DNA from 3 places in the Duganella sp. FT27W genome. Region 1 is predicted to be linked to each of the others. Evidence: predicted binding sites of a transcription regulator. Region 1 holds the regulator's gene; each other region holds the start of a gene.
The links. The regulator sigma-54, encoded in region 1, starts transcription at its own class of promoters, with help from an activator protein. The targets are predictions, from matches to a motif close to TGGCANGNAANCTGCTTT.

Region 2: a site for sigma-54 is predicted at 2,578-2,595, ahead of F8197_RS26345 (CmpA/NrtA family ABC transporter substrate-binding protein). Genes of this name have one in related genera too.
Region 3: a site for sigma-54 is predicted at 3,405-3,422, ahead of adh (aldehyde dehydrogenase). Genes of this name have one in related genera too.

What each region holds. Positions count from the first base shown of each region.
Region 1 is NZ_WHIV01000004.1:263,491-270,306, reverse strand. Features, by position in the region: gene F8197_RS18355 (monovalent cation:proton antiporter family protein) at 1-193, opposite strand, end outside; gene F8197_RS18350 (SIS domain-containing protein) at 320-1,318, shown strand; gene lptC (LPS export ABC transporter periplasmic protein LptC) at 1,318-1,920, shown strand; gene lptA (lipopolysaccharide transport periplasmic protein LptA) at 1,930-2,532, shown strand; gene lptB (LPS export ABC transporter ATP-binding protein) at 2,534-3,286, shown strand; gene F8197_RS18330 (RNA polymerase factor sigma-54) at 3,290-4,765, shown strand; gene hpf (ribosome hibernation-promoting factor, HPF/YfiA family) at 4,841-5,200, shown strand; gene F8197_RS18320 (alginate lyase family protein) at 5,263-6,225, shown strand; gene F8197_RS18315 (enoyl-CoA hydratase/isomerase family protein) at 6,222-6,816, shown strand, end outside.
Region 2 is NZ_WHIV01000006.1:162,359-169,174, forward strand. Features, by position in the region: gene F8197_RS26335 (ABC transporter ATP-binding protein) at 1-191, opposite strand, end outside; gene ntrB (nitrate ABC transporter permease) at 203-1,105, opposite strand; gene F8197_RS26345 (CmpA/NrtA family ABC transporter substrate-binding protein) at 1,145-2,428, opposite strand; gene F8197_RS26350 (ANTAR domain-containing response regulator) at 2,701-3,330, opposite strand; gene F8197_RS26355 (ABC transporter permease) at 3,489-4,370, opposite strand; gene F8197_RS26360 (ABC transporter ATP-binding protein) at 4,367-5,254, opposite strand; gene F8197_RS26365 (ABC transporter substrate-binding protein) at 5,256-6,257, opposite strand; gene F8197_RS26370 (TauD/TfdA family dioxygenase) at 6,271-6,816, opposite strand, start outside.
Region 3 is NZ_WHIV01000009.1:6,168-12,983, reverse strand. Features, by position in the region: gene F8197_RS28030 (porin) at 1-1,136, opposite strand, end outside; gene F8197_RS28025 (DUF779 domain-containing protein) at 1,431-1,814, opposite strand; gene adh (aldehyde dehydrogenase) at 1,824-3,344, opposite strand; gene pedF (cytochrome c-550 PedF) at 3,629-4,114, shown strand; gene F8197_RS28010 (high-potential iron-sulfur protein) at 4,172-4,492, opposite strand; gene F8197_RS28005 (methanol/ethanol family PQQ-dependent dehydrogenase) at 4,763-6,643, shown strand; gene F8197_RS28000 (pentapeptide repeat-containing protein) at 6,643-6,816, shown strand, end outside.

The sequences.
Region 1 (6,816 bases):
ATACCACGCCGAACTCGGCCAGGCCGTGGGTAGCTTCGCTCTCCATGGCCCAGCCGAGCGCGTGGGGGCCGATCAGGATGCCGACGGCCAGGTAGCCGAGCATGGGCGGCAGATGCATCATGCGGAAGGCCACCACGCCCAGCACGGCGCTGCCTAACAAGACCAGGGTCAGTTCGAGCGGTGAAAACGTCATGTTGCCGTAGCCGTCAGTTTTTTATTCAGTGGTTGCGCACCACACAGGCGCATTGTTTCGACTGGCAAGTTTTTTGCTTTCTTAATTCGGCTATACTTGGGTATGAGTGTAACCCATGAAAAAACAATGCTGAAAGCTTTTGACGCAAAAATGGCGGCGCATGCGCTGCGGCTCGCCCGTGAAACGTTGCAAAACGAGGCCGCCGCCATTACTGCGCTGGAGCTGCGCCTGGGTGACGACGATACCGTCGTCAAAGCGATTGAACTGTTGTTTAATTGCAAGGGTAGGGTGGTGGTGTCCGGTATCGGCAAGTCCGGTCACATCGCCCGCAAGATGGCGGCCACGTTCGCCTCCACTGGCACCCCCGCCATGTTCGTGCACCCGGCCGAGGCTGCGCACGGCGACCTCGGCATGGTCACCGCTGACGACGCTTTCATTGCCATTTCGTACTCGGGTGAAAGTACCGAGCTGATGACCATCCTGCCGGTGGTCAAGCGCATGGGCAGCAAGGTCATTGCCATTACCGGCAAGCCGGGCTCCAGCCTGGCCAGCATCGCCGATGTCCACCTCAATGTTGCGGTGGCCAAGGAGGCGTGCCCGATGAACCTGGCGCCCACCACGTCCACCACCGTCACGCTGGCGCTGGGCGACGCGCTGGCAGTGGCCTTGCTCGATCTGCGCGGTTTCAGGGAAGAAGATTTCGCCCGGTCGCACCCGGGCGGCGCGCTGGGTCGGCGCCTGCTGACGCACGTGCGCGACGTCATGCGCAGCGGCGCCGATGTACCGAAGGTGCGCGCCGACGTCAAGCTCACCGACGCGCTGCTGGAAATGACCAGGAAGGGCATGGGCATGACCGCCGTGGTCGATGCCGACGACCAGCCGATCGGCGTGTTTACCGACGGCGACCTGCGCCGCATGATCGACAAGGTGCAGGACTTCACCCAGGTCCTGATCCGCGACGTCATGCACGCCAACCCGCGCAGCATCGCGCCGGAACAGCTGGCGGTCGATGCGGTCGCAATCATGGAACAGTTCCGCATCAACCAGGTGCTGGTGGCCGATGCCGATGGCAGGCTGGTCGGTGCGCTGCACATCCACGACCTCACACGCGCCAAGGTGATCTGATGCCTAACGTACGTAAAAGAACCGCCCACCGCTGGTCGCTCACCTGGATGGTCGTGATCGGCGTATTTGTGGCCGTCGGTACCGGCTGGATGGTGCAGTTGATTAACGAATCGAACCAGGATACGGCGCAGGACAAGTTCCGCAACGAGCCCGATTACATCATCGACCGGTTCAGCGTGGTGCGCATGACCAAGGACGGCAAGCCGGCTTATATCATTTCCGGCGACAAGCTCACCCACCTGCCGGCCGAAGAAGCGTCCGACATCATCAAGCCCTATATCAACACCTTGTCGGCCGAGCATCCGCCAATGACGGTGCGCGGCGACACCGCCCGCGTCGATCAGGACAACTCGCGCGTCAAGCTCGACGGCAACGTCAGCGTGGTGCGCCCGGCCAGTGGCAAGAGCCAGGCCATGAGCCTGACCACGTCCACGCTCACCGTGTTCCCGGACGAACAACGGATGGAAACCGTCGCACCGGTCGAACTGCACCTGGGCAAGACGGTGGCCACGGGCGTGGGCATGACCGCCAACAATGCAACGCTGCAAACCCAACTGGGTGGACGCGGCAAGATCACCGTGCCGCCGCATGCGGCACGCTAAAGGAAGATTATGAGAGCAATCACCAAGCAAACCTTCTGGTCGGCGGCACTGCTGCTGGCAGCACTGGCCATCCCGGCGCACGCCGAAAAAGCCGACTCCAACAAGCCGATCGAAGTGTCGTTCGACCAGGCCGACTCCGACGACGTCAAGCAGATCAAGACCTTCACCGGCAACGTCATCCTCACGCGCGGCACCATCCGCATGACCTCGCCCAAGGCGGTGGTCACGCAAGATCCCGAGGGCTACCAGTTCGTGGTGCTCACCGGCACGCCCGGCGTGCAGGCAACGTTTCGCCAGAAGCTTGACGGCGACACCGACAAATGGGTGGAAGGCCAGGCCGACCGCATCGAATACGACGACAAGACCGAGCTGGTCAAGCTGATTTCCAAGGGCCGCATCAAGCAGCTCGAGTCGGGCAAGGTCACCAGCCAGGTCGATGGCGAGTTCATCTCGTACGACAGCCGCCGCGAAGTGTTCGCGGTCAAGAACAGCAGCAGCGGCGAGAGCAAACCGGGCGCCGGCCGCGGCACCATGGTGATCCAGCCGTCGTCCAAGCGCCCGCCGATCGCGCCGGCGCAGCCGGTGCCTGCCACCCAGCCTGCGGGGAAATGACATGGAACCAAGTTGCGGTAGCACCCTGATCGTTCGCGGCCTGCAGAAAAGCTATGGCAAGCGCCAGGTCGTGCACGACGTCTCGCTGCAAGTAGAGTGCGGCGAAGTGGTGGGTTTGCTCGGCCCCAACGGCGCCGGCAAGACCACGTCGTTTTACATGATCGTCGGCCTGGTACCGTCCGACGCCGGCACCATCGATATCGGCGGCGTCGACGTCTCGTCACTGCCGATCCACCGCCGCGCCTCGCTCGGCCTGTCGTACCTGCCGCAGGAAGCGTCGGTGTTCCGCAAGCTGACGGTGGAAGAAAATATTCGCGCTGTCCTCGAAATTCAAAAAGTGGACGGCAAGCCTTTATCCAAGGCTGACATTACTGAACGGCTCAATACCCTGCTGGCCGATTTGCAAATCGAGAAGCTGCGCGACAACCCCGCGCTCTCGCTCTCCGGCGGCGAACGCCGCCGGGTGGAGATCGCCCGTGCGCTGGCCACCAACCCGCGCTTCGTGCTGCTCGACGAACCATTCGCCGGGGTCGACCCGATTGCCGTGATCGAGATCCAGCGCATCGTGCGCTTTCTCAAGGAGCGGCAAATCGGCGTCCTCATTACCGATCACAATGTGCGCGAGACGCTGGGCATCTGCGACCGCGCATATATCATCAACCAGGGCTCGGTGCTGGCGTCGGGCCGTCCGGACGACATCATCGCCGACGAGTCGGTGCGCCGCGTCTACCTGGGTGAACACTTCCGAATGTAATCCATGAAACAGTCGTTGCAACTGCGGACCTCGCAGCATCTCGCGCTGACGCCCCAACTGCAGCAATCGATCCGCTTGCTGCAGCTTTCCACGCTGGAGCTGCACCAGGAACTCGAACAACTCCTGACCGACAATCCCTTGCTCGAGCGGCTCGACGATCCGCTCGACCATTCTCTGCGGCTGTTGTCCGACGGCGCCATCAGCCAGCAGGCGCCGTCCGGCGAAGCACCGTCCGAATCGGGTCCGCAGGAAGCGGCGCCCGCCGGCGAGGCCGACGCCTACGACGGCCCCGCCGCCGATACCGAAAGTACCACCGCCGAAGCGGACATGGACTGGAGCGACGCCGGCCGCAGCAAGGCGCCCGACGACGAAGACGCGCGTCCGCAAATCGAAGCGCACCACTGCACCCTGCGCGAGCACCTGATGGAGCAGATGCGGGTGACCGTGCTCGAGCTGCGCGACCGCGCGCTGGTCGAACTGATCATCGATGCACTCGACGAAAACGGCTACCTCGAAGAAGCGCTCGACGAGATCCACGCGCGCCTGCCCGAGGAACTGGAAGTGGAACTCGACGAGCTGCAAACGGCGTTGTCGCTGCTGCAAAGTTTCGACCCTGCAGGGGTGGGGGCGCGCAATGCGGCCGAGTGCCTGGCGCTGCAAATCAAGCGCTTGCCCGGCATCCCGATGGTGACGCGACGGATGGCCGTGGCCATCGTCGAAAAGCACCTGACGTGGTTTGCCCAGCGCGATTTCAACAAGCTGAAAAAAGCGCTGCTGTGCGACGACGAAGACCTGCGCGAAGCGCAGACCGTGATCCGCCAGTGCAATCCGCACCCCGGTGCGGCGTTCGCCTCCGACGTCTCCGACTACGTGGTGCCGGACGTGATCGTGAAAAAATCGCGCACCGGTTGGCAGGTCAGCCTGAACAACGACGTCATGCCGCGCCTGCGTGTGAACGCCATGTACGCCAACCTGCTCAAGCAGGGCAAAGGTGAGGGCGCCATGGGCGCGCAGCTGCAGGAGGCGAAGTGGCTGATCAAGAATATGCGCCAGCGGTTCGACACCATCCTGCGCGTGGCACAAGCGATAGTAGAACGACAAAAGAACTTTTTCTCGCACGGCGCGGTTGCCATGCGCCCCCTTGTGCTTCGCGAAATTGCTGATACACTGGGTTTACACGAGAGCACCATTTCTCGGGTAACAACTCAGAAATACATGCTGACTCCGCACGGCATGTTTGAGCTGAAATATTTTTTTGGTAGCCACGTCGCCACCGAAGCGGGAGGTGAAGCCAGTTCGACGGCGATACGGGCACTGATCGTGCAACTGACAGGAGCTGAAGACCCTAAAAATCCTTTATCCGACAGTAAGATTGCGGACATGCTGGGAGAACAGGGCATGGTGATTGCGCGACGCACTGTTGCCAAATATCGCGAAGCCCTCAAAATCCCTCCAGTCAGTCTCCGCAAGTCTTTGTAGTGCACTGGTTCCTGCGTGCCCGGCATCAATGGGCAACGCACTAACCGTCAGCGACATCTATCTTTAGGAGTGTGTATGAATCTCACCATCAGTGGACATCATCTCGAAGTGACCGCCGCCATTCGTGAATACGTGCAGAGCAAGCTCGAACGCGTGACACGGCACTTTGATCAAGTGATTGATATTGCTGTCATTCTGACCGTAGATAACCTTAAAGAGAAAACCAAGCGCCAAAAGGCTGAAATCAATCTGCGCCTGTCCGGTAAAACGGTCTACGTGGAAAGCCTGTCGCAAGACCTGTACGCTGCGATCGACACCCTGATCGACAAGCTGGACCGCCAGGTCATGAAGTACAAAGGCAAAGTCCAACAGCACGGCCACGATGCGATCAAGCATCTCCCGGATAACTTCGAACCAGCTGCCGCCGCCCTTTAACAACGGCGCGACACACCAACTAAGGGCGCTGAACGAGCGCCCTTTCTTGTTTCTGGAGCTACATGAAAATTGTTTATCTGGTTTATACCGTTCTCCTTTCCGCCTCCGCTGCTTCCGCCGTCGCCGCTACCTGCCAGCCGGCGCCGGCCGCCGTCATCGACATCGACGCCAACAGCTACTACAACGACGCCAACCATTCCGTGATCGACCCGGCGCGGCGCGCCAAAAACATTGCCAGCACCGAGCCGGTCGAACAATTCTTGTCTGGTGTCGCCCGCAACGCCAGCCGCTACCAGGCCAACAGCAAGCCGCAAGACGCCGCCTGCGCCTTGAACTGGCTGGATAGCTGGGCCGGCCAGCAGGCCATGCTGGGCAAGATGTCGAGCGAGCAGGCGTATTTCGTGCGCAAGTGGACGCTCGGTGGCCTCGCGCTCAGCTATGCGCGCGTGCAGGCAGCCGCCACGCCCGCGCAAAAGAAAGCGATCGAAGCGTGGCTGTCCACGCTGGCCGACGCCACGCTGGTCCACGCCGACACCCGCAAGGGCAAGCGCAACAACCATTACTACTGGGAAGGGCTGGCCGTGACTGCCGTCGGCGCCGTCACCCACGACCAGCGTTTATTAACATGGGGGCACGGCGTGTTCGACAACGCGATGGCCCAGGTCGCTTCGGACGGCGCGCTGCCAGCCGAGATGGCGCGCGGCGCCAAGGCGCTGCATTACCACGCGTTCGCTGCCGCGCCGCTGACCATGATGGCATCGATTCTTGACCTGCAATCGCCGACGCTGGACCGGCTGGTGACATACACGCTGGCCGCTGCGCGCAATCCGTCGACCATGAACCAGGTCACCGGCTTCAGGCAGGAAACAGTGACTGATATGCCGTTTGCCGTGATCTATGCGCGCCACATGGGGCACCCGCCGGCAGCCGCTGCAAAATTCCAGGCCCGCCTGGGCGGCGATTTAACCTTGCCCAACCCGCTAGAACACTTGCCTTCGTCGAACAAATCCACAGGACAGCCATGAGCGAAAACGTAATAACGACCGTCAGCCAAGGCACCGGCGTCATCACGCTCGATCGTCCGCGCGCGCTCAACTCGCTGTCACTCGACATGGTGCGCGCCATCACGCACACCTTGCTGGCCTGGCGCGACGACGACGCCGTGCAGGCGGTGGTCGTGCGCAGCAGCAGCGACAAGGCGTTTTGCGCCGGCGGCGACATCCGCTTCTTCCACGACCTGGGCCGCGCCACGCCGCAGCAGGGCAGCGCGCTGGTCGAGGATTTCTTCACCGAGGAATACGCGCTCAACCACCTGGTCCACCATTACCCGAAACCGTATATCGCGGTGATGGACGGCGTGGTGATGGGCGGCGGCATGGGCGTGGCGCAGGCCGGTCCGCACAGCCGCACACGCATCGTCACCGATCGCACGAAGATGGCAATGCCGGAGACCAATATCGGCCTGTTCCCGGACGTCGGTGCCAGCTATTTTCTGTCCCGTTTGCCGGGCCGGTTGGGGCTGTACCTGGGCATCACCGGCGCCACCATCGGCGCAGCCGATGCGCTGTATGCGGGACTGGCCGACCATTACGTGCCGGCGGCCGATTTAACGGCGC
Region 2 (6,816 bases), on a different contig from region 1:
TCGGTGGGCTTGGTCAAGCCGGCGATCAGGTTGAGCAGGGTCGATTTGCCGCACCCCGAGTGGCCGATCAGGGTGATGAACTCGCCCTTGGCGACGGTGAGGTCGATCTCGCGCAGCGCGTGGAATACACCCTTCCTGGTGTGGAAGACCATCTCCACGCTCTCGATGTCGATGAATTTCGATTCGTCCATGGCCATGCTCCTTAGTTCGACACTTGTTCGTAGGTGAAGGCACGGGCCAGCGCCATCAGGGCTTGTTCCAGCAGCAGGCCCACAAAGCCGATGGCCACGATGGCGATGATGATGTGCGGGACATTCAAATTGTTCCACTCGTCCCACACCCAGAAGCCGATGCCCACGCCGCCGGTCAGCATTTCGGCCGCGACGATCACCAGCCACGCAGTGCCGATCGACAGGCGCACGCCGGTCAGCACATACGGCAAGGCCGATGGCAGCAGGATCTTGGTCAGGATCTTCCACTCCGACAGGTTCAGTACGCGCGCCACGTTCATATAATCCTGCGGCACGCGCTGCACGCCCACGGCGGTGTTGATGATCATCGGCCAGATCGAGCAGATGAAGATCGACCAGATCGCGGCGGGGTTGGCCGACTGGAACACCAGCAAACCAATCGGCAGCCAGGCCAGCGGCGACACCGGTTTCAGCAAGCTGATAATGGGGCTGAACATGGCACTGACAAACTTCACGCGACCGATCACGAAGCCGAGCGGGATGCCGACCAGCGCGGCCAGACCGAAGCCCACCGCCACCCGCTGCAACGAGGCCAGCAGGTTCCAGCCGATGCCCTGGTCATTCGGGCTGTTGCGGTAAAACGGATCGGAGAACATTTTCACCGCTTCGTGAAACGTCACCAGCGGTGTCGGGAAGGTGGCGTTCTTGATGGTGATCAGCTGCCAGATCAGCACCAGCAAGGCGGCGCCCACCAACGGCGCGACGATTTTCATGGCGGTGGCCGAAAGCTGCTGGCGCACGCGCGCGCTGGAATTGGCGGCCAGCGCGCGGCGCGGGCGGCGCGCCGGCTTTTCAGCTTCGAGGACTTCGGTATTGAGCGGCTTGGCGCTGTCGGGTTGGAGCATGGCGTTCATGGCTTTCCTTCAAAGGACGATGAATCGGACTACTGCAACTTAAGCGCGGATCTTGAACGAGGCAGCAAACGCTTTCGGGTTCGAGCCATCCCACACTGCGCCGTCCACCAGCTTGGACGTGCGCAGCGGGCTTTTCGGCACCGGTGTCTTGGTCATTGCCGCCGCATCCTTGTACAGGTCGATCTGGTTGACCGACTTGGCCACGGCCAGGTAGTCCGGGTCGTCCTTGAGCAGGCCCCAGCGGCGGTGCTGGGTCATGAACCACATGCCGTCCGACAGGTAGGGGAAGTTCACCAGGCCGTCGTTGTAGAACTTCATGTGATTGGCGTCGTCCCAGGTCTTGCCCAGGCCATTCTGGTAACGGCCCATGATGCGCTGGTCGATCGCGTCCTTGCTGGTGTTGACGTACGACTTGTCGGCGATCACTTCGGCCATCTTGTTCTTGTTGGCCAGCGAGGCGTCGATCCATTTGCCGGCATCCAGAATGGCGGCCATCATCGCGCGGCAGGTGTTCGGATATTTTTTGGCAAATTCCAGGGTGGAGCCCAGCACTTTTTCCGGGTGGTCCTTCCAGATGTCCTGGGTGGTCGTCGCGGTGATGCCGATGCCGTCCATGATGGCGCGGTGGTTCCACGGTTCGCCAACGCAGAAGCCGTCCATATTACCAACGCGCATATTGGCCACCATCTGCGGCGGCGGCACCGTGATCACTTTCGCGTCCTTCATCGGGTTGATGCCGTTGGCCGCCATCCAGTAGTACAGCCACATGGCGTGGGTGCCGGTCGGGAAGGTCTGGGCGAACGTGTATTCGCGCCGGTCGGTACGCATCAGCTTGGCCAGGCTGGCGCCATCGACGGCGCCCTTGTCGGCCAGCTTTTTCGACAGCGTGATGGCCTGGCCGTTGTTGTTCAGGCCCATCAGCACCGCCATGTCCTTCTTTTGTCCACCAATGCCCATCTGCACGCCGTACAGCAGGCCGTACAGCACGTGTGCAGCGTCGAGGTCGCCATTGGACAGCTTGTCGCGCACGCCGGCCCACGAGGCCTCCTTGCTCAGCACGAACTTGACGCCGTATTTCTTGTCGAAGCCCAGCACCGACGCCATCACCACCGACGCGCAGTCGGTCAGTGGAATGAAGCCGATCTTGACTTCTTCCTTCTCCGGTTTATCGGAACCTGCCGCCCACACACCACCTGTTGCCAAACCCAACATGCTTCCTCCTGCGACCAGACTTGCGCCATGAATGATTTTCCTGCGCGTGACATTAACGTCGGCCGGGGTCGGTGGCAAGGCGTTGTCGGCGATATTTGGTGTTTCTTTCATGGCGTTCCCTTAGTAGTCAGCAAAACCGTTGGACCAAAAAAAACGCCTACCCCCGCGAACGCATTCGCGTGATGGTAGACGTCGTTGTCTTGTGACCCTCACCGCCGTTGGCGAGGTTCAGCAGCGCAGCGTTGCGCTTGGTTTAAGACTATGCAATGTCTGTGCCAGCGGGCTGTCAGAGGGGAAGGTAAAGGAATTGACGGCAACGCACCGCACCCGCGCACCGTTGGTGAGCACGCGCCTCATTTTGGACGCGAAAAACAAAATAAAGATTATCCGAGCAAGTCTTCGACATCCAGAATACGCTGCGCGACTTCCGAGAGCTTGAGGTTCTTGCTCATGGCCATGCTGCGCAGCTTCTGGTACGCCTGCTCTTCGCTGAAATGTTGGCGCTCCATCAAGAGCCCCTTGGCGCGTTCGATGATCTTGCGCTCGGCCAGCTTGCTCTTGGTGTCGGACAGTTCGTCGAGCAGTTTCTGCTCGCGCTTGAACCGCGCCAGCGCCACGTTGAGCACCGGCTTGATGCGGTCGCTCTGCAGTCCGGCCACGATGTATGCCGACACGCCGGCAGCCACGGCCGCCTCCATGCTGGCGGTGTCTTCGCTTTCGGTAAACATCACGATGGGCCGGCGCTCGTCGCGGGTGGCAATGACGATGTGCTCGAGCACGTCGCGCGCGTCCGATTCTGCATCGACGATGATCATATCGGGCTGCAACTGAGCTATGCGGTCGGGCAAATACATGTCCGGCGGCAGCGAAGCAACGATATCGTAGCCAGCCTCGAGCAGCCCAATGCGCAATATCCGCGCCCGCTCGACCTGGGCGTGCATAGCCTCGTCATCCTCGTTGCCTGCATGGATGATGGCGTTGACGACAACAATGCGCAGGTTACGCGTGGTCATGGGAGGTGGCAGCGGGTTGGTCCTGGGCTGTAAAGCAAGCAAGAACCAAACCAGTCGTTTTGATGTGCATGCGCAGATTCTAAGGCACAACACCAAATTTTTGCCAGTTTATCGGGGTTTCTGTCGATTTAATGCCACCGCGCACCTCATCCGCAACCCTAGCGCTGCATCCCCCACCGCCGCACCGTGATGCGTTCGAGCGGCCGGAACACGGCGTTTTCGATCAGCAGCCCGATCAGGATCACGGCAGCCAGGCCGGCAAATACCTTTTCAGTGTAGAGCTCGTTGCGGTTCTGGAAGATGTACCAGCCCAGGCCGCCCTGCCCCGACGTGGTGCCGAAGACCAGTTCGGCTGCGATCAGGGTGCGCCAGGCAAACGCCCAGCCGATCTTCAGGCCCGACAGTATCGATGGCAGCGCTGCCGGCACCAGGATGTACAGCACCAGGCGCAGCCCGCTCAAGCCGTAATTGCGGCCGGCCATGCGCAAGGTTTCCGGCACACTCTGGAAGCCGGCATAGGCGCCCAGCGCCAGCGGCCACAGTACCGCGTGTACGATGACGAAGATCAGGCTGCCCTTGCCGAGGCCAAACCACAGCAGCGCCAGCGGCAGCAGGGCAATCGCCGGCAGCGGATTGAACATCGACGTCAGCGTTTCGAGCAGGTCGCGGCCCACGCGGGTGGACGCGGCCAGCGCTGTCAATACAAAAGCTGCCAGCACGCCGGCGGCGTAACCCTGGATCAGCACGGCCAGCGAGGTGCGGATACGGTCGAGCAGTTCGCCGCTGGCGATGCCGTCAAAAAAGGCGCTGGCCGTTTGCAGGAAACTCGGCAGCAGCAGGTCGTTGTGCTGCCAGCGCGCGATGGATTCCCACAGCACGGCCAGTGCGGCGAGGATGAGCGCCTTGCGCAACCAGGCGTGGTCGCGCAAACGGCTCACCAGCGGCGCCGGTGGCGTGGCCGAAGTCACAGTAGGGCGCGCAGCAACGGCTGGAGTGACCTCGTATTCCTGGCGGATCGGCGGATCGAGTACAAGGCTCATAATGCGGTCTCCGCAGTCCGTGGCCGTGCTCCTTCAGCCCGCGCCCCAATGGAGGGACCGCGATTGGTGCCCGGGCCGGCGGCTTCTATTGCGTCCGTTGCCCCACCTGTCTCGCCAAACAATAAACCGTGAATACGCTGCGTCGCCGCCTGGAACTCCACGCTGCCCGCGCTGGCCAGCCCGAACTGGTGGCTGTTCAACTCCGCTCTTACCTGCCCCGGGTGCGGCGACAGCAGCAGGATGCGATTACCGACCACCAGCGCCTCCTCGATCGAGTGCGTGACAAACAGCAGCGTAAAACGCAGCTCTTCCCACAGGCGCCCCAGTTCTTCCTGCATATTGCGCCGCGTGAGCGCGTCGAGGGCGGCAAACGGTTCGTCCATCAGCAGGATGTCTGGCTGCATCGCCAGCGCGCGGGCGATGGCCACGCGCTGCTTCATGCCGCCCGACAGCGTGTGCGGATGGGCGTTCTCGAAACCAGCCAGGCCCACCTTGGCGATCCAGTGCCGGGCGCGTTCTTCGGCCTGGTGACGGTTCAGGCGCCTGGTCATCAACAGCGGGAACATCACGTTTTCGCGCACCGTCTTCCACGGCGGCAGCTGGTCGAATTCCTGGAATACTACCATGCGGTCCGGCCCCGGCCCGGTCACCTCGCGGCCGTCGATGCTGATGGCGCCGCCAGCTGGCTTGATGAAGCCGGCCGCCGCCTTCAACAGCGACGACTTGCCGCAGCCCGAAGGCCCCAGCAGCACGAAGCGGTCGCCACGATATACATCGAAGCTGACCTCGTGGGTGGCGCGCACGGCGCCGTATTCGAGGCTCACATTTTCCGCCCGCAGCAGTGGCGTCGGCGGTGGTGCGGGACGAACGATCTGGAACGCCATGTCAGCCACCCTTGGTAATCACGGGGTCTTCGAAGAAGTAGTCGCGCCAGCTGGCCGGCTGCTTCTTGATCGCACCCACGCGGTACAGGAACTGCGCCAGGCCCAGGGTGTTTTGCGGCTCCACGCTGAATTTCACTTCCGGATTTTTAAACACTTTCAGCACCAGCGCGCGGTCGATCTTGCTCTTGGTCACGCGCAAAAAGGCATCGGTCGCGCCTTCCGGATTGGTGCTCGCGTACTGCGCAGCTTCGGCCAGCGCGGCGGTAAAGGCGCGGTAGGTTTTCGGATTCTCGTTGCGGAATTTTTCGGTGGCGTACAACACGGTGGCCGAGCTGGGGCCGCCCAGCACATCGTAGGAATTGAGCACGATGTGGGCATTCGGATTGCCGGCCAGCTCCTGCTCCTGGAACGGCGGGTTGCCGAAGTGGGCGTTGATCTCGGTGCCGCCCGCGATCAACGCGGCGGCGGCATCCGGGTGCGGCAGGGTTTGGGTAAACTTGTCGAGCCGCGCGAATTCCTTCTCGCCCCACTGTTTGGCCGCAGCGTATTGCAGGATGCGCGACTGCACCGACACGGTAACCGCCGGCAGCGCGATGCGGTCCTTCTCGGTAAAGTCGGCGATGGTTTTGACCTTGGGATTGGTGCTCACCAGGTAATACGGAAAACTGCCGAGCGACGCCACGCCTTTCACGTTCTGGCGCCCCGCCGTGCGATCCCAGATGGTCAAGAGCGGCCCCACGCCGGCGCCGGCGATATCCACGGCGCCAGACAACAAGGCATCGTTGACGGCCGCGCCGCCGGACAACTGTTTCCACTCCACCTTGATCTCGAGGCCGTTTTTCTTGCCGTGTTTTTCGATCAGCTTCTGGTCCTCGGCCACGTTGAGCAGCGCATACACCACGCCGAACTGGCGCGCGATGCTGATGGTCCCTTCGGCATGGGCGGCGGCGGCAAAGCCCAGCAGCAGGCTGGCGGCGATGGTACGTTTGAACAGAGTGGTCATGGTGGTCCCGTAGTCAGAAAGGCACATCGCCTTCGATGGTGGTGCGATAAAGTTTGCGGCGCAGGTGGTCGGGCGTGCCGCCGGCCAGGTGCATCAGCGAGCGGTTGTCCCAGAACACCATGTCGTGCGGCGCCCAGCGGTGGCGATACACGTGCTCCGGGCGCACGCTGTGGGCGAACAGTTCGGCCAGCAGCGCGCGGCTCTCGTCATCCGGTATGCCGACGATGCGTGTGGTGAAGTGCTCGCTCACAAACAGCGCCTGGCGCCCCGTCTCCGGGTGCGTGCGCACCACCGGGTGGACCACCGGCTGCACTTCGTCGATCTGCGCTTGCGTGAGCGCCGGGCGCCACGGGTTGCGGCGGCGCAGTTCATCGTATTGCACCAGGTAGCTATGCTCGGCGCGCGCCCCGCGCACGGCGTGGCGCAAGGCGGCCGGCAGCGTATCCCATGCCAGGTGCATATTGGCGAACAGGGTATCGCCACCCTCGGCCGGCAACTCCTGCGCGTGCAGCATCGAGCCCAGGCTCGGCTTGTCCTTGTACGACAGATCGGAATGCCA
Region 3 (6,816 bases), on a different contig from region 1:
CCATTGAGCTTCACCTCTGCGCCATTAAAACCCTTGGAGCGGGTTTGGCCCACTTCGCCCACCAGCGTAATGGCGTGGGTCAATGTGTAGTACGCGCCGAGCGTGAGGTTGGCATTCGACTTCAGGCCGCCGGTGCCGGCGGTATTGTCGCGATTGCGGCTGATGCCGTAACCGAGGCCCAGCTTCAGCTTTTGGTTCGGCTTGAAGGTGCCCTGGACGAAGGCGGCGCGGGTGCGCACATTGCCCTGGTCGGCATCGGACAGGATGCCCAGCCCCTTGCCGCTCTGGATGTTGGCGATCACGCCCACGGCGCCCTGCTGGTACGAGGCGCCCAGTTCCACGCCGGTCATGGTGAAGTCTTCGACGCCGGTGGCAATCGCTTCGAATTGTTGCGACTTGGCGCCGAGCCAGGTCTTGAAGCCGGCCGCCGCGTAGCTGACCTGCGCCTGCACCTGCGGACTCGATTTGGACGAGTACACGGGCGCGGCGACGATCGGCGTATCGGCCACGGGACTGACCAGCGCCACGTCGAAGCCGATGCCGGACGCCGACTTCGGTGCGGTGTACGCGATCTGGCCGTAGTAACCGACGTAGCTGTAGCCGGCCCCGATATGACCGAGCGTGACGCGGCCGCGCTGCGTGGCCTGCACCGGTGCGCCGGCGCCGATCAAGGTCATGTCGCCGAAGATGGCGCCGGTGCCGAAGATGCCGTTGTCGCGACCGAGCTTGATGGTGCCCATGCGGTCGTTACCGAACGAGAAATACGCCTGGCGCACATCGACACCGCTGTTGGCGGAGATGGCGCTGTCGGTAGCGGTGGCGTTGTACATGCCGATCAGCGCATTGACGTCGTAATCGCCCTGGCGCGACGTGGCCGATGTCACCAGGCCATTGGGCAGCAGGCCGTTGCCGATCGTGGTGCGGTTGGTTTCACCGCCGCAGCCCAGCGCTTTGCCGGCCAGCGCCAGCCCGCCCACGGCATTGCCATTGCCATCACCGCTGCACGACACCTGGGTGTAATACGCGTTGACCATGCCGCCGACCGACAGGTTCCAGTCGCCGGCTTTGAAATCGACCGCTTGTGCGGCAGGGATTGCGGCTGCGGCCAGCGCGCCCACCATGATTGCCTTTTTCATCGCTCATCTCCATAGCTTGTTTTTTTATCGGGTAGAACATCGCGCGTGATGTCCATCCGATCATGGCAATTTGCATGCCCGGCTCATGTCAGAGGAAGGAGGTGTGAGCGGTGCGCCGTATCGGATCAGCGCCGCTGCGCCGGCTGTTCAGAATTGGATCGCCGCGCGACAAAGCGAACGCACAAAAAAAAAGCCGACGGCAACAGCCGTCAGCTCAAAGTCCTGTCCGGGCTGACGCGGAGACGTGGCCAGCGTGATCGGAACCAGGAGACGCTAAAAAAACTGACTACTCCACTACCGCACCGGCGCAGATGGATGCTGCAACTGCGCCAGCTCGTCGTCGGTGAACAGGCGCGACCTGGTGAGGAAGCGGCGCCCGGTGCCGTTATCGAGCGAGAACATGCCGCCATTGCCATCGACGACGTCGATGATCAACTGCGTATGCTCCCAGTACGCGAACTGCTCGATTCCCATGTAGAACGGCGTGCCATCGAGGTTGCCGAGGTAGACGTCGCTGTCGGACACCGAGAACTCGCCGGCCGCGTAGCACATCGGCGCGCTGCCGTCGCAGCACCCGCCCGACTGGAAGAACATCAGCGGGCCATGCCGTGCACGCAGCGTGGCCAGCATGTCGATGGCGGCCGGGGTGGCCGTTACCCGTTCGATGGCGTGGCTCATCGCAGATCCTTAGAAGAAGCCGAGTGCGTTCGGGCTGTAGGACACCAGCAGGTTCTTGGTCTGCTGGTAGTGATCGAGCATCATCTTGTGGTTTTCGCGGCCGATGCCCGACTGCTTGTAGCCGCCGAACGCGGCGTGGGCCGGATACAGGTGGTAGCAATTGGTCCACACCCGGCCGGCCTGGATGGCGCGGCCCACGCGGAATGCGCGCGAACCGTCGCGGGTCCAAAGGCCGGCGCCAAGACCGTACAAGGTATCGTTGGCGATGCGCAGTGCGTCTTCCTCGTCCTTGAACGTGGTGACCGACACCACCGGTCCGAAAATCTCTTCCTGGAAGATGCGCATGCTGTTGTCGCCCTTGAACACGGTGGGCAGCACGTAATAGCCGCTTTCCAGGTCGCCGCCCTGTACATTGCGCTCGCCGCCGGCCAGGATTTGCGCGCCGTCCTGCTTGCCGATGTCGATGTACGACAGGATTTTTTCCAGCTGCTCCTGCGATGCCTGGGCGCCGAGCATGGTGCCGGCGTCGAGCGGGTTGCCCTGCTTGATGGCGGCCACGCGGGCCAGTGCACGCTCGATGAATTTTTCGTAAATCGATTCCTGGATCAGCACGCGCGACGGGCATGTGCACACTTCGCCCTGGTTCAGCGCGAACATGGCAAAGCCTTCCAGGCACTTGTCGAAGAATGCGTCGTCGGCATCCATCACGTCGGCAAAAAAGATGTTGGGCGATTTGCCGCCCAGTTCCAGCGTGACGGGAATCAGGTTTTGCGCCGCGTATTGCATGATCAGGCGGCCGGTGCCGGTTTCGCCGGTGAACGCGATCTTGGCGATGCGTTTATTCGATGCCAGCGGCTTGCCCGCTTCCAGGCCGAAGCCGTTGACGATGTTCAGCACGCCGGGTGGCAGCAGGTCGCCGATCAGTTCGATCAGCACCATGATCGACGCCGGGGTTTGTTCGGCCGGTTTCAGTACCACGCAATTGCCGGCGGCCAGTGCCGGCGCCAGCTTCCACACCGCCATCAGGATCGGGAAATTCCACGGAATGATCTGGCCGACCACGCCCAGCGGTTCGTGGAAGTGGTAAGCGTAGGTGTCCGAGTCGATTTGCGCAACCGAGCCTTCCTGGGCACGGATGCAACCGGCGAAGTAGCGGAAGTGGTCGATGGCCAGCGGGATGTCGGCCGCCGTGGTTTCGCGGATCGGCTTGCCGTTGTCGATGGTTTCGGCGGTGGCGATCAGCGCCAGATTCGCTTCCATGCGGTCGGCGATTTTATTGAGGATATTGGCGCGCTCGGTTTGCGAGGTTTTGCCCCAGGCAACCTTGGCGGCATGGGCGGCGTCCAGCGCCAGCTCCACGTCCTCGGCGGTGGAGCGCGCCACTTCGCAAAATACTTGGCCGGTGATGGGCGTGATGTTGCCGAAGTACTCACCCTTGACCGGCGCCACGAACTTGCCGCCGATGTAGTTATCGTAGCGTTGTTTGAAAGGATTGGCTACGCCCAGTTTGCTGATGTCTGCCAGATTCATGTCGTCCTCTTTCTCGTTGGATTACATCTATAAATGCGGAATCTACCGCCCTGCCTTCATTTCGCAAATGCCGTGCCAGCCGCTAAAGCCGCTGCCAGCGCAGCGCCCGGGCCGCCGCTGCGTCAAATGGGATCAGCCCCGGGTTGGCGGTGCGGCACAACTGTTCCATTCCTGAACACTGCAGTGTGAATGCAGTGGTCAGCCGTCGATGGCATACCGATTGCTATCGCTGTCTGCCACGCACTATGCGATCAACCGAATCGATCAACAACATGGAGACTACGATGACAACTACCCGCACCCATATCTGGCGCATCCTCGGTGGCCTGGGCGGCATGGCAACTTGCATGCTGGCTGCTGCCGTGTATGCCCACGGCAATATGACGCCGCAAGCAGTCGATACATCCACCCTGCCACAACTGGGCGCCGAGTGGCGCACGGAAAACCCGTATCGGAACAACACCGAAGCGATCCGCATCGGCAGCGCCGCGTACACGCAAAACTGCGCGCGCTGCCACGGGCTGGAGGCGGTGTCGGGCGGCATGGCGCCGGACTTGCGCAAGCTCGACAACGACTGCGCGGTGCTGGCCGATGCCAAGAAAAAGGATGCTTGCGCGCAGGAGATCGACCAGTACGTGCTGGAGACGGTGCGCCACGGTCGCTCGCGCAATGGCGCCGTCTACATGCCGCCGTTCGAGGGCGTTTTCACGCAAGAGGCAATCTGGGCGGTGAAGGCTTACCTGGAATCGCAGCGCGAACAAAAGCTGTAATTGCAGTGATTACAGAAGCAAGGGCGCTGCCGCGGCAGCGCCTTTTTTATTGAAGGGTTACCCAGGCGCCTTGGCCCACGCCACGCACCAGCCGGGCGCCGCGATCTGCTTGCGGCCGAACATCGCGCAGCCGGCCCACGGGTCGCCCTTCTTGCCCTGGAAGAAGGAACAGTTGTCGCAGCGCTGGGCCGGCACGTGTTGCGGATATTTTTTGCCATCGACCTTGGTCGTGTCGTGGCGGTAGCCGAGCGCCTTGGCCTGGTCGCTGTCCTCGTCCACCTTCGACGCCGAGGTTTGTGCGCCGGCCAGCGCGGTGGCGCCCATGCCGCCGACGGCAAGCAATTGGCAAATGAAATGGCGGCGTGGTGATGATTGCATGGTGGTCTCCTTGTGGTTGGGGGGGCGAAGGCACATGGCGGCCTTCTGCGTGCTATTCAGCAACCGCTGTGCCAGCGGCAATTCCCGGTGCCACCGATGCCCGTTGTTCAAAAATGTCACAGCCACGCGCAGCGGCTGTGGCAGGACAGCGCAGCACCGCCCGATGTAACGGCAGCAGCGCCCCGCTCATCACGCTGGCACGCATGTTGCTGAATTGACCGTAGCGATCCGTCGCGCCACCTCACCACAAAATCTATAAGGGAGACCAGCATGCAGCCAGTATTTCCACGTCCAGTCGCCGTCGCCATCCTTGTCCTGATCGCCGCAGGTGCCCATACGGCCAACGCCGCCGACACCAAGGTGACCTGGGACGATATTGCCAATGCCGACCAGGGCACCAAGCAAGTGCTCAGCTACGGCCTGGGCCTGAAAGCGCAGCGCCACAGCCTGGCCAAGCGCATCAATACGAAGAACGTCGACCAGATCGTGCCGGCCTGGACCTTCTCGTTCGGTGGTGAAAAGCAGCGCGGCCAGGAAGCGCAGGCACTGGTACACGACGGCATCATCTACGTGACGGCGTCGTACTCGCGCATCTATGCGCTCGACGCCAAGACCGGCCACCAGCTGTGGGCCTACGAACACCGGCTGCCCGACGATATCCGCCCATGCTGCGACGTGGTCAATCGCGGCCCGGCGATCTACGGCGACAAGGTGTACTTCGGCACGCTCGATGCGCGCATCGTCGCGCTCAACAAGAACACCGGCAAGGTGGTGTGGAACGAAAAATTCGGCGACCAGAAACTCGGCTACACGATGACCGGTGCGCCATTCATCATCCGCGAAAAAGGCGGCCGCGTACTGCTCATCCACGGCAACTCGGGCGATGAATTCGGCGCCCAGGGCTGGTTGTTCGCACGCGACCCGGACACCGGCGCCGAGGTATGGGCCCGTCCGCTGGTGGAAGGCCACGTGGGCCGCGCCGACGGCAAACCCGGCACGCCCACCGGCGACGCCAACGCCCCAAGCTGGCCGCGCGACAAGGACGGCAAGCTGCGCGACGCCTGGGAACACGGCGGCGGCGCACCATGGCAAACGGCGTCGTTCGATCCCGAAACCAACACCATCATCATCGGCGCCGGCAACCCGGCGCCATGGAACACCTGGGAGCGCACCAAGGAGGGCGACGACCCGCGCAACTGGGACAGCCTGTTTACGTCCGGCCAGGCGTATGTCGATGCCAGCACAGGCGAGCTGAAAGGCTTTTACCAGCATACGCCGAACGATGCCTGGGACTTCTCGGGCAATAACTCGGTGGTGCTGTTCGACTACAAGGACGCCAAAACCGGCAAGTTGATCAAGGCCAGCGCGCACGCCGACCGCAACGGCTTCTTCTACGTAACCGACCGGACCAAGCTGGCCACCGGCGCCGGCTATCCGAACAAGCCGACGTCGCTGATCAACGCGTGGCCGTTCGTGGACGGCATCAACTGGGCCAAAAGCATCGACCTGAAAACCGGGCGGCCGGTGGAAAACGGCAAGCGCCCGCCATTGCCGGAAAAAGGCGCCGACAAGGGAAAGGCCGTGTTCGTGTCACCGCCATTCCTGGGCGGCACCAACTGGATGCCGATGTCGTACTCGCCCGATACCGGCCTGTTCTACATCCCCGCCAACCACTGGGGCATGGATTACTGGACCGAGCAAATCCACTACAAGGCCGGCTCCGCTTATCTGGGCCAGGGCTTCCGTATCAAGCGCCTGTATGACGACCACATCGGCACCCTGCGCGCGATCGATCCGAAGACCGGCAAGATCGTCTGGGAAAACAAGGAAAAATTCCCGCTGTGGGGCGGCACGCTCACCACGGCTGGCGGCTTGCTGATCACCGGCACCTCGGACGGCTACGTCAAAGCGTTCGACGCCAAGACCGGCAAGGAACTGTGGAAATACCAGACCGGTTCCGGCGTGGTGTCGGTGCCGATCACCTGGGAAATCGATGGCGAGCAATACATCGGCCTGTCCAGCGGCTACGGCGGCGCGGTGCCGCTGTGGGGCGGCGACATGGCGGAGCTGACCAAGCAGGTCACGCAAGGCGGCAGCTACTGGGTGTTCAAGCTGCCGAAAGCGCCGTCGGCCAAAGTGGCGAGCAAGTAATGACGACGCTGCCGCACCGGGTGGCAGGCGCGCCGAATGCCACCCATGGCCATGCCAAGGGCATAAGCGTAGGTGCGGGCATGGGCCCGCGCCTGACGGCGGCGCTATGGACGACCATGCTGGCTACGCTGTGCCTGGCGTTGCCGGCCGCAGCGCAGGTCGTCAACGGCGAA